Linked DNA regions of Thiorhodovibrio winogradskyi. The protein of the gene in region 1 interacts with the protein of each later gene in a pairwise test. Links are inferred from orthologs where the notes say so. Each region holds a gene or a part of one and is shown on either strand. Other genes may lie near its edges.

Region 1 (7,368 bases):
ATCTGGCCCAGTTGGCCCAGGCGCATGGAATGGCAATGCAGGGCTGCGCCGAGGAGATTGACCTGCAACCCTGGGGCGTGGCGCCTGGCAAGTGCATCGACGATGACCTGATCCGCCAGTTGTTCGCACTCAAGGCGCCAGGGCGCAAGGACAAAAGCCAGCGACCCGTCTGCGGCTGTGTCGAGAGCAGGGATATTGGCATGTACGACAGCTGCACCTTCGGCTGTGTCTACTGCTATGCCACCCGCTCCTTTGACACCGCGCGACGCCAGCGCGCCGGGCATGACCCAATGGCTGAATCCCTGATCGGACACTTTCGCGCACCGACAAGCGCGAATCGATTACGGAAGACGGCATCGGGGGTGCCGATTCAGGGGGATCTTTTCGGTTGATTGAAGGATGCCTTTGAATTATTTTTCAGGCTGTCATCAATGCGCAATCAATCGCCTAACGATGGCCTCCAGTCCTACCGCTCGCCACGCTTGCGGCTGAGGCTGGCATTGTGCGGCACGAGCATATACAAGTGCGTGATATGAAGAAAACGGTCAAGACATGGTGCAAGGATTTTGGCTACACTTGGTATGGTCCGGGTGTGTACTCGGCTGAGAAGTATGATTACAAGATCCAGTTCTTAAAAGGTGTCTTTGCACTCTTCCGAACGGCCCACGGGCGATGTTTCGCGCCCAGGCAGTGCATTACAGGAAAAGGCAAAGCCTTCCTTATCTTCCCGGTCTTCTCTCAGTTTCTCGGCCACAAGGAGATCTCCAGAACCAGATTTGCTCAGGCGGTAGACTGGGTGCTCGCTTGTCTTCAAGGCAAGATCAGCCAGTTCCCCAGCGCAACTGCACTGCAACTCGGTGAACCGGAAGGTGCTTCGCGGTGCCGGTTATCTTGACCGTTAGGCCAAAAAGATCAACCACAAGGTGAAACATTTGACATCAAAGATTTGTTCTCTCCCTTATTATCGAAGAGATCAATATGCAATCCTTAGAAAAAAATCTGTTGACAAAGAAAATTTCGCTATCTCATATGACGAGATGATCGCAATAACAGAGAAATGCCGTCTGGACATGGAGAATGCCGGCTTTAAGGTCATAAAGATCGATATCGATTTAGTGGAGTTAATCGAATGGACAAGGACACGGAAGCTCCGTATAGACCCAGAATCACGGACCAATTTCACAATGAAAAAGTTAAAGGAAGTATTGTCAACTGGATCTATTGACGAGTGATTAGAAGGCGAGTTCGAATCACTTACACTTCTAACGAATAAGGTTGGATCGTTCTTAAACCTAAAAACTCAGTTAACAACGGGTTGGAACCAACTCTTGAATCGATGGCGGCCCGGTTGGCTCGTTTGGCCCGGTCGTCTCCAATACGCTGCGATTTATGTGGTATGCTGATCGGATTGATCGGCTGCCCTTTACCGGGCAGTAAAGCGGGTGCGCTGCCTTCGGACTTCGTCTGGGTATTGGTGAGGAAAAAGACATGAAAAAGCTGATTTGCATTGTTTTTGCTGTCATGGGCTCGGCCCAGGTACAAGCCGAGAGTTGCTATGATCTGTGGTACGAGCGAAATTTGATCTACGCCGAAAACGGTTATTGTTTTTCAACAAATCTGGGGCAAAGTACCTTCTCGGAATACTCTTGCTGGACCAAAAGCCCGTCATTGTCAACAGATGAACAACGGCGCGTGGCGGCATTAAAAGCGGAAGAAAAGCGTCGTGGCTGCAAGGTCAACACTGGACAAGTTCCTCAATCAAAACCTGTCGTATCCTCCGCTGGCGTCGCCATTGTTTACGATCCGCCATCAAACGTCAGGAATCGTCCAAATGGAGAAATTCTCTGTTCGGTGCGCAATCAATCAACGATCAATATTCATGGCTCGGAAAACGGATGGTATCGCACGGATGTTTGTGGCACGCCAGGTTATATTCATAAGAGTCAAATTCGGTTTTGAGCGACGCCTTGTCCGCGCTATCCCGGAAAAATCATCGTGGCTGACCAAGGGTTTGGCAGGACATTAACACCCACTGGCGGACACGGGAAGCCCCCCGGCAGGCAAGCAAGATCACCGATAAGTGCGCCGTCGCGCTTGGCGACACCGGCGCGGGGCCAGCTTTAAGATTTGCCGTGGCCAGTTCCCGCGGTCTCCAGCGCATCTTGCTGTAGTCATTCATGATACTGATGGTCATCCGCCGGGTCGCGCCCTGCAGGCTGGATATGCGCCGGTTCTGACTCCATTGTCTTTTGGTGCGGCCGGTTCGGCTTCGCGCGTTGATCGAAAAAACGCGCGGCTAGATTCGCGCGAGGCTCGGGTTTCTCAGTGAAAAAATATTCAGGAGTTTTCTCATGACTATCAGCGTTGCCCTTGATAATGAGGGATTTTTGATCAATCGTGACGATTGGAGCGAGGCAGTGGCGCAAGAGCTAGCCACCTCGGATGATTTTGAGATGAACGATCAGGTCATGGGCTTCATCCGTGAGGCGCGGGCCATGTACGACAATGACGGCGTGGTGCCGCCGATCAGAATTTTCGCCAAAAAACAGGGCGTTTCGACCAAAGAGTTGTACAACATTTTTAAGAAGGGCCCGATGAAGCTGATCTGCAAGTGGGGTGGCCTGCCGAAGCCGACTGGCTGTGTTTGACGCCCTACCCTGTTGCCGCGACTCTCGGCTGCGAGGGCGCGCGACCGCTGACGTCCTCGGGCGTGCGCCAGCGGCCTTCGATGTCGTGGCAACGCCCGTTGCGCAGGGCGATCAGGTCGCCCTCGCCGAGCGGTTCCCATAGCTCATCGGTTAGCGGCAGGCTGGCGATCAGCGCCACGTCCTGGCGCACGGTCTGCAGGCGCACGCCGGCATCCTTGAGTTCGGGCGCTGATTCCCAGCACGAGCGTTGCAGTAGGTAGAGCCCAGGCGGGCGCATGACGCCGTCGGGCTGGGTGCGACGGTGGGCGTGGATGAAGAGCGCGTCGGCATCGGCGTAGATGAAGTTGGCGGGACCGAGCTTGCGCATTTCGCGGCTAAAGTCGGCTATTACGGCCAGCCTTTGCTCCAGCGGTGGCGGCTCATCGCGGTCTTCCCACAGTGGGGCCAGGCCCTCTATCAGGATACAGAAGGCGCGCTCTGAGTCTGAATCGCCGATGGGGCGGAAGCGTGTGTTGCTCGGCGCGGGCTGCTCCAGCAGTTGCGGGAAATCGCCATTGTGCGCAAACACATGGCTGCGACCGCCTAGTTCGCGCACAAAGGGCTGGGTATTTTGCAACGAGCGCGCGCCGAAGGTGGCCAGGCGCAAGTGCGACACCGCCATGCAGGTGCGAACCCCCTGAACATCCACAAATCGCAGCAGCAGACTTTCGCACGCCGGGCGCGGTTCGCGTAGCAGCAGGCAGTCGCGTTGCTCGTAACACGCCAGCCCCCAGCCGTCCTTGTGCGGTCCCTCGACGCCGCCGTGGCGCGCCAGGCGCCCGAGCGACAAACCAAGGGTCGCCGGCACCCGGCTGGACATGGCAAAAAGTTCACACATGGACGCCCTGCCCTGCTTCCTGGCCAGCGGTTGCCGCCAACCCTGTCGCCATTGTTTCAACGCCCTCTCGCGGACGCAGGCGCAGGCGTAGATCGCCGCCAATCTGGCGCGCATCCAGCAGTTCCAGCCCGATGCGCTCATCCATGCGCTCAAGCCCCGGCAGATGAAAAAGCCCGCGTGCCGCGTCGCCCATCAGGTGCGGGGCCAAATAAAGCCAAAGTTCATCGATCCAGCCGCAGCGCAGGGCCGCGCCCGCCAGACGCGGGCCGGCTTCGATCAGCACCTCGTTGCATTCGCGGTGGGCGAGTTCCCGCAGCGCGCGACCAAGGTCGATCTGCCCAGTGCGCGATGGAATGCACGCCAGCACCTCGGCGCCGGCGGCTTCGAGCGAACTCCAGCGCGGGTGCTCGGCAGTGACCGCGGTCATGACCAAGGTCTGCCCGGGCAATGCCAACAGACGCGCGTCAGAGGGCAGGCGCAACTGGCTGTCGAGTACCACCCGCGGCGGCTGGCGCGGCGCCGATCCGGTCGCTGGAGGCCGGCCCGTCACGGGGTCGATACGCACATTGAGCGCTGGATTATCGGCCAACACAGTGCCAATTCCAGTCACAATGGCCGATGAGCGGGCGCGCAGTCGCTGCACATCGGCGCGCGCGGCGTCCGAGGTAATCCAGCGGCTCTCGCCACTGGCCATGGCTGTGCGCCCGTCCAGGCTCATGGCCAGCTTGCAGCGCACCCAGGGCAGGCCGTCGCGCATGCGGCGGATAAATCCCGGGTTCAAAGCCTCGGCCTCGGCTTGCATCAGCCCTGCCTCGACCAGCACGCCGGCCGCGCGCAGCCGCGCGAAGCCCTGCCCGGCCACGCGCGGATTGGGATCTTGCATGGCCGCGACCACCCGTGCCACCCCGGCCTTGATCAGCGCCTCTGTACAGGGCGGCGTGCGCCCTTGATGACAACAGGGCTCGAGGGTGACATAGGCCGTGGCACCCTGGGCCCGCTCGCCGGCCTGACGCAGTGCAAGCGCCTCGGCATGAGGCTCGCCGGCGCGCTCATGCCAGGCCTCGGCGATGATCTCGCCCGCGCGCACCAGCAGGCAGCCGACCCGTGGGTTGGGGTCCGTGCTGTAGAGTCCGCGTTCGGCCAGGCGCAGCGCCCGGGCCATGAAGCGCGCGTCCTCGGCGGCATCGACCTGGCTCATTTCGACTCCAGCACGCTGAGCAGGTCAAGCTGAGCACGTTTCACCTCGGGCGAGGGTTGGCGCTCCAGGCGCTCTATCTCCTCGCGAAAGGCCTCGACATCCTCGAACTTGCGATACACCGAGGCAAAGCGCACATAGGCGACCTGATCGAGTCCGCGCAGTTCGTCCATCAGGAATTCCCCGATCTCGCGTGAATGCACCTCGCTGGCACCCGTGGCCTGCAACCGCCGACCGATGCGCGCGATCACGGCCTCGATCTGATCGGCGCTGACCGGGCGCTTCTCGACCGCGCGCATGAGCCCGGAACGCAGCTTGCGACCGTCAAAGGGCACCCGCGAGCCATCGCGTTTGATCACCCGCGGCAGTTCCAACTCGGGTTTTTCATAGGTGGTGAAGCGCTCGGCGCAGACAATGCAACGCCGGCGCCGGCGCACCTGATCGCCGTCGCCATAGAGGCGCGAGTCCACTACCTTGGTGTCCTCGGCACCACAGAAGGGGCAGCGCACGGGCCGATCTCAGCGACCGGCGCCGCGCCGGGCCGAAGGAGTTTGAAACCCCAGGCTCGCGCTCAACGGGCGTAAACCGGGAAACGCTGGCACAGCGCGAGCACCTGTGACTTGACCTTCTCGATGGCGCCAGCACCACCGCGACTGTCGATGAGATCGCACATCCAGCCGGCCAGTTCGCGCGCCTCGGCCTCGCCAAAGCCGCGGGTGGTGATGGCTGGGGTGCCGACGCGAATGCCGCTGGTGACAAAGGGCGACTGCGGATCATTGGGCACGGCGTTTTTGTTCACCGTGATATTGGCCGCGCCCAGCCAGGCATCGACATCCTTGCCGGTCAGGCCTTGGGCGATAAAGCTAACCAGGAACAGATGATCGTCGGTGCCACCCGAGACCACCTCGAACCCGCGCTCGATAAAAACCCCGGCCATGGCACGGGCATTGGTCACCACCTGCTGCTGATAGCTTTTGAAGTCGGGCTCCATGGCCTCCTTGAAGGCCACGGCCTTGGCCGCGATCACATGCATCAGCGGCCCGCCCTGGGTACCAGGAAAGACCAGGGAGTTGAGCTTTTTCTCGATCTCGGGGTTGGACTTGGCCAGGATCAGGCCGCCGCGCGGGCCGCGCAGCGTCTTGTGCGTGGTGGTGGTGGTGACATCGGCGATGCCAACGGGACTGGGATAGACCCCGGCGGCGACCAGACCGGCGACATGGGCCATGTCCACCAGCAGATAAGCGCCGACCTCATCGGCGATGTCGCGAAAGCGCTGCCAGTCGACCACCCGGGAGTAGGCCGAGAAGCCGGCAACCATCATCTTGGGGCGATGGTCGCGCGCCAGGGCGGCGACCTGGTCGTAGTCGATCTCGCCGGTGTCGGGGTTCAGCCCATATTGCACCGCGTTGTAGAGCTTGCCGGAAAAATTCGGCTTGGCACCGTGGGTCAGGTGGCCGCCGTGGGCCAGGCTCATGCCCAGCACGGTATCGCCCGGCTGGCACAGGGCCATGTAGACCGCGGCGTTGGCCTGGGAACCGGAATGCGGTTGCACATTGGCATAATCGGCGCCAAACAAGGCCTTGGCACGCTCAATCGCCAGCCGCTCGGCGACATCAACGTGCTCGCAGCCGCCGTAGTAACGCTTGCCCGGATAACCCTCGGCGTATTTGTTGGTCAGCACCGAGCCCTGGGCCTCGAGCACCCGGGGGCTGGTGTAGTTTTCCGATGCGATCAGCTCGACGTGCTCCTCCTGGCGGCGCTCCTCGTCGCGCAGTGCCTGGAAAAGCTCCTCGTCGTAGCCCTGGATCTTCATGGTAGTGTCAAACATGCAGGCTCCTAAGTGGCGAAATGGATTGTTTTACTCAAAGGAATCACCCGGGCAGTGTAGCGATTTCGGCCGCGACCGTCATGGCCGCCCCCGGGACAGGATAGCCCCGGGGGGCAGATGGACACTTTTTTCACCCTGATGCCTGCTCCCGAATCGGTCCCCGATCTGCTGGTCCTTGATCTGCTGGAGCCGGGATAGACAACGCCTCGCCAGTCCCGGTCTCACGCGCATCCCACACCGGCAAGCTGATGAAAAAGCAAGCACCCTGCCCCGGGCTGGATTCAGCCCAGATGCGCCCCTCGTGGTTGTCGAGAATGGTCTGGCTGATCGGCAGCCCCATGCCCATGCCAGTCTCCTTGGTGGTGAAGAAGGGGTCAAACAAGCGCGCCATGCGTGAGGAAGGGATTCCAGGGCCGTTATCCGCGACACTCACCCAGGCTGTGCTATCGCTGACGCGGGTGGCAATGGCCAAGCGACGGGTCTCCGATGGTTGCTCGGACAGTGCATCGAGCGCATTGCGCACCAGGTTCAGCAGGACCTGCTCGATCTGTACCAGATCGACATCGACTGGAATCTCGCCCTCGGCCAGATCAAGCTCGATGCTCACTGCCAGGCGTTCGGTCTCGAATTCAACAAAACCGCAGACTTCACGCACCAGATGGTTAAGATCCGCGCGCGAGCGAATCGGCGGCTGTTTGCCCACCAAGGCGCGCAGACGGCGAATAATCTCGCCGGCGCGCTCGGCCTGGCTCGAGATCTGGCTCATGGCGGCCACCAGGGCGTCGGTCTCGCCAATGCCACCCTGCAGCCGCCGGCTGGC
Region 2 (7,345 bases), 1.1 Mb from region 1 along the record:
GCCAGCGGTAAGCGGACAGAATGCGCTTGGTGTCAATGGGCTGTCCGCTTTGTTCCGCCGCCAGATGGGGGGCGATGGCGGGGGCGTAAGCGATGGGGTTGACCTGGTCGTAGGGCATTTGCTGGCTGCCAGCGGCCTGCAGGGCAAGGGCGTCGGCGTTGCGCAGGCCATCTTTGGTGGGGGTACAGCCGGAGGCAATGGGCTTCATCCCCAGGGCGCTGTGGCCTTGGCTTTGGAGGGCGCGCAAGAGTCCGGCAGCGATCAGTGTTTTGCCAGCGCCGGTGTCCGTGCCGGTGATGAAAAGGCCTTTGCTCATCCGCGTAAGGTTATCCAGAAAGGGAGCGGCGCTGGATGGCGCTGACGGGGATGGCGATGCCCTGATCCGTCACCCGCTGCGCGGGCGCTTTCTCTGCTGCCATCCATGCTTGCCCATAGACGACCTCCCAGGTGGAGGGCAGGCGATCATCCTGGCGCAGCCGCTCATAGGCGGCGGTCATCCGGCGCAGGCGTTCGCGACTGGTGAGCCCGCGTTGGCGGCCCCGCAGCCGGTTTTGGGTGCCGAGGGATTTCATGTCAGCCATCAGGTCGGTGACAGTTGCGTAGGTCAGGGTCAAGTGCTCGCAGTCCATGACCGGATCGGCAAAGCGTGCGCGCACCAGCATGTCGCCAATGTCGTGCATATCAATAAAGGTTGATACATGCGCGCCGCCGTCGGCCTCGGCCCAGGCGCGGCGCAGTTCGATCAGGGTGTCCGGGCCGAAGGTGGTGAACATCAGCAGCCCCTTTGGTCGTAACACCCGGTAAAGCTCGGCGAAGCAGCCGCTGAGGTCGTTTGACCACTGCAGGGTGGCGTTGGAGAAGACCAGATCGACGGAATTGTCCGCCAGCGGCAAGCGGTCGATGTCACCACAGAGGGTGCGTGGGCGGTTGCGCCAGTGGCCACGGCGACGCGCGCGTGCGAGCATGCCAGTGGCAAAGTCCAGGCCGATGACCCGGGCGTTGCGATAGCGGCGGCAGAGATCATCGAGTGCCAGGCCAGTGCCGCAACCAAGGTCCAGCACGGTGGCGGGTTGCAGGCGCACATAGTCCAGGCGTTCGAGCAGGCGTTCGCCAATTTCGCGCTGAAGCACTGCGGCGGCCTCATAGGTAGCCGCCGCGCGCTCGAAGGAGCGGCGCGCGGCGGTTTTGTCGATCTGATTGCCCGAGTGCGCGGGGAGCCGCGGACTGGGTGGCAGGCTCAAGTGGCCACCTCGGCAAGAAAGGCATGGATCAGATCGCTCAAGCGTTGGGCATGGGACAGGAAAGGCGCATGACCGGCACCGGGCAGACATGCGACGCGCGCTTGCGGATGCAGGATGGCGATGCGCTCGGCCACGGCGGCTGGTACCAGGGTGTCGCGCTCGCCAAAGAGCCACAGCGTGGGTTGGCGGATGTCTGGCAGCGGGCCACGCAGATCCTCGTCTCGCAGCAACTCGAGCCCGATGCGCAGTGCCTCGGGCTTGGCGTCAGGCGCACTGTTGAGCGCCTGGCGGAGTTGCTTGAGCAGTCTTGGCGCCTCCTCGCTGCCGCGTACCTGCAGCGTCAGAAAGCGCTGCAGGGTGGCCTTTGTGTCTTCGAGCAGAGCGGCGTGAAACTGTGCCAGCGTTTCCTCCGGCATGGCGACCCGCCAGTCGATGGCGCGGGTAAAGCGTGGGCTGGTGGCAATGAGAATCAAGGCACGGACTCGCTTGGGTGCCTGGCGCGCAGCCTGGAGTGCGATCAGGCCGCCAAGCGACCAACCTAGCCATACCGCCTGCTCGGGCGCTTGGGCGAGACAGGCATCGGCCCAGTCGGGCAGGGCACTCCAGTCGGTCTGCCAGTCGGCACCGGCATGGCCGGGCAGAGCCAGAGGGATGCGTTCGCGTCCAGCGGCCAGGCGATCGGGCAGGCTGGACCAGATGGCCGGGTTCATGCCCCAGCCGTGCAATAAAACCAGGGGATCAGGATGCATCTGCCCGGTGCTCCTTGTTTGGGTGATCAGTGTTCGGTAGTGCCGCCAGTGCCTCGAGCAGGCGCTCGACATCGGCGATCTGGTGACTGGCCGAGAAACTGATGCGCAGTCGGGCGTGGCCTTGCGGGACCGTTGGTGGGCGAATGGCCGGCACCAGCAGTCCGCGCGCCTCGAGCCGGTGGCTCCAGTCGAGCGCGCGCGCGGAGGCGCCGGCCAGGAGGGGTTGAATGGGCGTGACCGAGGGCATCAGCGGCAGACCAAGTTCGGCCGCGCCCTGACGGAAATGATGGACCAACCGGGCGAGATGTTCGCGCCGCCAGGGCTCGGCTTGCATCACTGACAGGGATGTCAGGCTAGCCGCCGCCACGGCGGGTGGAAGGGCGGTGGTGTAGATGTAGCTGCGCGCGCGCTGAATCAGGGTCTCGATCAGCGCTTCACTGCCGGCGACAAAGGCGCCAAAGGTACCAAAGGCCTTGCCCAGGGTGCCAATTAGAATAGGCACCTGTTGTTGCTCAAATGGGTCTTGCAACTCGGGTGTGGAGCGGGCACGAGCGGAGAAGCCAGCCAGTGTGCCGCGTCCATCCGGTCCGATCACACCCAGGCCATGCGCATCGTCGATTAGCAACCAGGCGCCGGCCTGTTGTGCCGCTTGCGCCAGCTCAGGCACGGGTGCCAGGTCGCCGTCCATGCTGAACACGCCGTCGCTCAGGATCATCGCGGTGGCTTTGTCGGTTCCGGTGCTGGCCAGCAGGCGCCGGAGATCGGCCGGGTCCGCATGGCGATAGCGGCGCATGCGCGCGCCACTCAAGCGCGCGCCGTCGATCAGCGAGGCATGATTGAGTCGGTCGCACAGAATCTGCTCGCCATGCCCGGCCAGGGCACTGATCACCCCCAGATTGGCCATGTAGCCGGTGGAGAACAAGAGCGCGCGCGGTCTTTGGGTGAAGTCGGCCAGGGCTTCCTCAAGCTGATGATGATAGCGGCTATGACCATTGATCAGATGCGAGGCACCACTGCCGACGCCGAAGTCGCTGGCCGCGCGCGTAAAGGTTTCGAAGACTCGCGCATCGTTGGCCAGGCCAAGGTAATCGTTGCCGCAGAAGGTCAGCAGGGTGCGCCCATCGACCTGCATCAGCGGTGCTTGGGGGCTCTCGCACAAGCGCCGGCGCCGATAGAGCTGGCGGTCGGCGAGTTCCGCAAGTTGCGAGCAGAGTACACGCTCACGATGAAAGGGCGCGGGTTCCGCGCTCGGTGGGACTGTCATTTGAAGCAGCCACCGGGCTGGTCGCGTCCTTCGGGCGGCATGGCCTCGAATGCGAGCCCCAGTCGCTCAAAAAGCGCCATATCCCGGTTGGTGCCGGCATTTTCGGTGGTCAGCAGGCGCTCGCCATAAAAAATGGAATTGGCGCCGGCCAGATAGCACAGGGCTTGGAGTTCGTCGCTCATGGTCGCGCGGCCGGCGGACAGGCGCACATAGGAGGCCGGCATCATGATGCGCGTTGCGGCCACGGTGCGGACAAACTCGAAGGGGTCCAGCTCGGGCGCGGGCGCCAGTGGCGTGCCCGCCACCTTGACCAACAGGTTGATGGGCACGGATTCCGGATGCGCCGGCAGATTGGCAAGCTGGCACAGCAGCGAGGCGCGGTCGGCGCGCGACTCACCCATGCCGAGAATGCCGCCGCTGCAGGTTTTGAGGCCGACCGCGCGGATATGCTCCAGGGTGTCGAGCCGTTCCTGATAGGTGCGGGTACTGATGACTTGCCCGTAAAATTCCGGCGAGGTGTCGAGATTATGGTTGTAATAATCCAGCCCGGCGTCCTTGAGTCGCTGTGCCTGGGCGAGACTCAGCATGCCGAGGGTGACGCAGGTCTCAAGTCCCAACCCATGCACGGCCGCGATCATGGCGATGACCTGCTCGAGATGGGTGTTGCTTGGATTGCGCCAGGCCGCTCCCATGCAGAAACGGGTGGCGCCGCTGGCTTTTGCCGCGCGCGCGGCCGCGACGACCTCATCGAGCGACAGCAGGCGCTCGCGTTCCAGGCCGGTATCATGTTGAGCGCTTTGGGAACAGTAGCCGCAGTCCTCCGGGCAGGCGCCGGTCTTGATGCTGAGCAGGGTGCTGACCTGCACTCGATTGGGGTCGAAATGCTGGCGATGGGCCTGCTGAGCGGCGAATATCAGATCATTGAAGGGCTGGCTTAGCAGGGTTTCCGCATCCTGCCGCGTCCAGTCATGGCGCAAGTCTGCAGGGTGCGAGTGGGGTGCGAGATCCAAAGGCATGGCGGGAAATTCCGTGAATAGGCGCCTAGAGCAGGCGGCGTGGGAAGGGCCGCGTCTCGCGGCACAGGCAGATAAGCTTAAGGCTATCGGCGACCCTGTCAACCATCATGCGTCTTGGTGGTTGACAGCGGCCCGGCGACGGGGGAAGACGTTGCTCCAATTGGCGCTGAATAGCGCCTATCCACCGACTTGCGTGCTCTGCGGTGCCGCGGGTTTTGGCGAATTGGATCTGTGCCTTGGGTGCCTGGCTGATCTGCCGGACATTGCGCCGAGTTGCGGCTGCTGCGCGCTGCCGCTCCCGGCCGGCGCGCCGGATGGTATGCGCTGTGGAGGCTGTCAGCGTCAGCCACCGGCCTACGACCGATGCATTGCACTGTTTCGCTATCAAGGCGCGGTGACGCGGCTGATCGGTGACTTCAAATTCCGCCAGCGGCTGCATCTCGGCCGGCTGTTCGGTCAACTTCTGGCCGAAGCGGCCCGCTGGCAGCCGGATGTGTCCCTGCCCGAGTTGCTGGTGCCGGTCCCCTTGCATCCCTCGCGGCTGCGTCAGCGCGGGTATAACCAATCGCTGGAAGTGGCGCGGGTTGCCAGTCATGAACTGGGTATTGATGTGGATGGTGGCAGGATCGAACGCGTGGTCGCGACGCCGCCGCAGCTCAGGCTCGCGCGGGCGGAACGTCAGAGCAATGTGCGTGACGCTTTTCGTGTGCGACAGCCGCTTTGCGCGCGCCATGTCGCCATTGTCGATGACGTGGTCACCACTGGCGCCACGGTCGGCGAGCTTGCGCGCGTGCTGCGTCAGGCAGGCGTCGAGCGCGTCGATGTTTGGGCGGTGGGGCGAACACCCTGACGAATTAGGCGAATCATTCGGCGGCCCGCTTGCGCAGGCCGAGCACATCCTGCATGTCAAACAGGCCTCGCTCGCGTTCGCTGATCCACAAGGCGGCTCGGGTGGCGCCGCGGGCGAAGGTCATGCGGCTGCTGGCTTTGTGGGTGATTTCGATGCGTTCGCCTTCGGTGGCGAACCAGACGCTGTGCTCGCCAACGACATCGCCAGCGCGGACGGTGGCAAAGCCGATGGTCTGACTGTCGCGCGCGCCGGTATGGCCTTCGCGGCCATAAACCGCGACTTCATCGAGATTTCTCCCCAAGGTGTTGGCGATGACCTCGCCCATGCGCAGGGCGGTGCCGGAGGGGGCGTCGACCTTGTGACGGTGATGGGCCTCGATGATTTCGATGTCGGCGTCAGATCCCATGACCTGGGCGGCGAGTTCCAGCAGCTTGAGCGACAGATTCACACCAACGCTCATGTTGGGGGCCACGACCAGGGCGATGTCGAGGCTGGCCTCGCTCAGGGTCTCGCGCTGATCCGCCGTCAGTCCGGTGGTGCCTATGACCATGCGGCAGCCGGCGTCGCGGCACAGTTCCAGATGGTGCATGGTGGCCTTGGGGGAGGTGAAGTCGATGAGCACGTCAAAATCAGCCAGAACTTCGTCCAGATCGGGGCGAATGGGCGCGCCGACCGGGCCGATGCCGGCGACCTCCCCGGCGTCGATGCCGATGAGGCCACTGCCGGCCAGTTCGGTGGCGGCGCCGACGCGCAGGCCCCGGGTGTCATGCACTGCCTGAATCAGGGTGCGCCCCATGCGCCCGCCAGCTCCGGCGACGGCCACGCGAATCTCGGTCATAAAGATGCTCCTGTGCCTGTCGCGGCAGGCGTGGGTGGATGGGTTTGGATCGGGGGATAATCTGACCCCAAGGCACGCCGGTGCGTCAAGTGCGGGGGCAATCAATCATCCGTGAGCAGATCGCCCAGTATCCGCTCGCCAAAATGAATGGGTAGCGAGAAATGCCCTTGATCGGGCAGGGTGGTCAGGGTGGCGCCGGGCAGATGGTCGCGATACCAACGCCCGTGCGCCGCGGGCACAGTGGCGTCGGCCGCGCCGTGCCAAATGCGGATGGGCGCCTGCGCCTGGATGGCGTCGAAGGGGATCCGCCAGTCATGGGTGTAGAGATGCAGATCGCGCCGGGCGCCGGGTGCGCCCAGGGCCATGGCATCGCCGATGGTGCTGTTGAGGATGGCTTGATTCTCGCCCTCGGCCAGGGCGATGAGGTCGTTGGGCGGGAGGTTAAGGGTGCGTACCCGCTCAACCAGCCCGGGCCAGCGCGCGAGCACCCAGGGCGTGGGGCCGCCATAGACTTGTTGCGCCAGCCAGGGCAAGCGCCTGGCCAGGGCGAGACTGGCGCGCGCCGGTGGATTCATGGCGGCCAGCACCTCGGGCCGGTACACCGGGCCGAGCGGGCAGGCCAGGACCAGGGCGCTGAGTCGCTCGGGCAGGCGCCAGGCGCAGGCAACCGCGTAGGGACCGCCGCCAGACAGGCCAAGCAGGGCGAATCGCTCCAGCTGCAAGTGATCGGCCAGTGTGGCGAGATCGGCCGGCCAGTCGCGCAGTTCCCGCCCCGGCAGGTCGTCCGAGCCGCCATAGCCGGGGCGGTCCGGCGCGATCAGGCGCAGGCCGAGCGCCAATGCTGGCTGATGCAACAGCGCGGCCTCGCGCCCGGAACTGGGGAAGCCATGACAGTAGACCACCGGGCGTCCGTCTGGCTGACCGAATTCGTGCCAGGCGATGCGCCGGCCATCCGCGCCGTGGCAGGAGAAGAGGCTAGTGGCAGGCATGGGCGGCCGCTCGGTCAAGTTCAATCAGTTCCAGGCGATGGTTGCCGCAGGGGTGCTCGTCCGAGGGGCCCTGGGTCAGCAACACCAGCCCATCGCGAATCCCCATGTCACGCAGCCAGGCGCGGACGAATTCGCCCCACTCGGCGCGATCCTCGCGCACGTCGATCGGCTGAATGCCGTAGGAGAATTCCAGCGCCTGGGAGGTGGCGGGCAGCGGACTCAGGGCCACAATCCAGTGTGGTAACCGAAAGCGGGCAATGTTGCGCGCGGTGTTGCCGCTGCGAGTGGGGGTGATGATGACCTGTGGCGCGCTGCGCTCGGCGGTGTGGTAGACGCTGCGAGCAATCAGATCGACCGCGCGCAGGCTGCCACCGCTGCCATAGGCACCCAAGGCCTGG

The links. The genes of interacting proteins can lie anywhere in the genome.
Region 2: the proteins of Thiowin_RS10775 (region 1) and bioB interact in binary tests that used the Escherichia coli proteins (3 or more experiments, as listed by UniProt). The link is inferred for Thiorhodovibrio winogradskyi from one-to-one orthologs.

The regions. Positions count from the first base shown.
Region 1 is NZ_CP121472.1:2,419,233-2,426,600, reverse strand. Bases 1,590-4,588 are described here. They hold Thiowin_RS10775 (class II glutamine amidotransferase), read right to left. Parts: upstream 3,526-4,588; coding sequence 2,653-3,525; downstream 1,590-2,652. Other genes in these bases: ribD (bifunctional diaminohydroxyphosphoribosylaminopyrimidine deaminase/5-amino-6-(5-phosphoribosylamino)uracil reductase RibD), read right to left, coding at 3,518-4,588; Thiowin_RS10780 (TusE/DsrC/DsvC family sulfur relay protein), read left to right, coding at 2,352-2,648; Thiowin_RS10785 (YARHG domain-containing protein), read left to right, coding at 1,590-1,959. In the rest of the region: Thiowin_RS10795 (DUF1848 domain-containing protein), read left to right, coding at 1-392; Thiowin_RS10790 (hypothetical protein), read left to right, coding at 533-895; more of Thiowin_RS10785, read left to right, coding at 1,489-1,589; more of ribD, read right to left, coding at 4,589-4,723; transcriptional regulator NrdR, read right to left, coding at 4,720-5,229; glyA (serine hydroxymethyltransferase), read right to left, coding at 5,292-6,548; Thiowin_RS10755 (PAS domain-containing sensor histidine kinase), read right to left, coding at 6,679-7,368.
Region 2 is NZ_CP121472.1:1,291,002-1,298,346, forward strand. Bases 2,261-5,236 are described here. They hold bioB (biotin synthase BioB), read right to left. Parts: upstream 4,271-5,236; coding sequence 3,251-4,270; downstream 2,261-3,250. Other genes in these bases: bioF (8-amino-7-oxononanoate synthase), read right to left, coding at 2,261-3,254; Thiowin_RS05935 (ComF family protein), read left to right, coding at 4,431-5,120; dapB (4-hydroxy-tetrahydrodipicolinate reductase), read right to left, coding at 5,134-5,236. Outside these bases: bioD (dethiobiotin synthase), read right to left, coding at 1-316; malonyl-ACP O-methyltransferase BioC, read right to left, coding at 327-1,241; pimeloyl-ACP methyl ester esterase BioH, read right to left, coding at 1,238-1,990; more of bioF, read right to left, coding at 1,980-2,260; more of dapB, read right to left, coding at 5,237-5,958; Thiowin_RS05945 (alpha/beta fold hydrolase), read right to left, coding at 6,060-6,947; pyk (pyruvate kinase), read right to left, coding at 6,934-7,345. UniProt on the Escherichia coli protein: Catalyzes the conversion of dethiobiotin (DTB) to biotin by the insertion of a sulfur atom into dethiobiotin via a radical-based mechanism.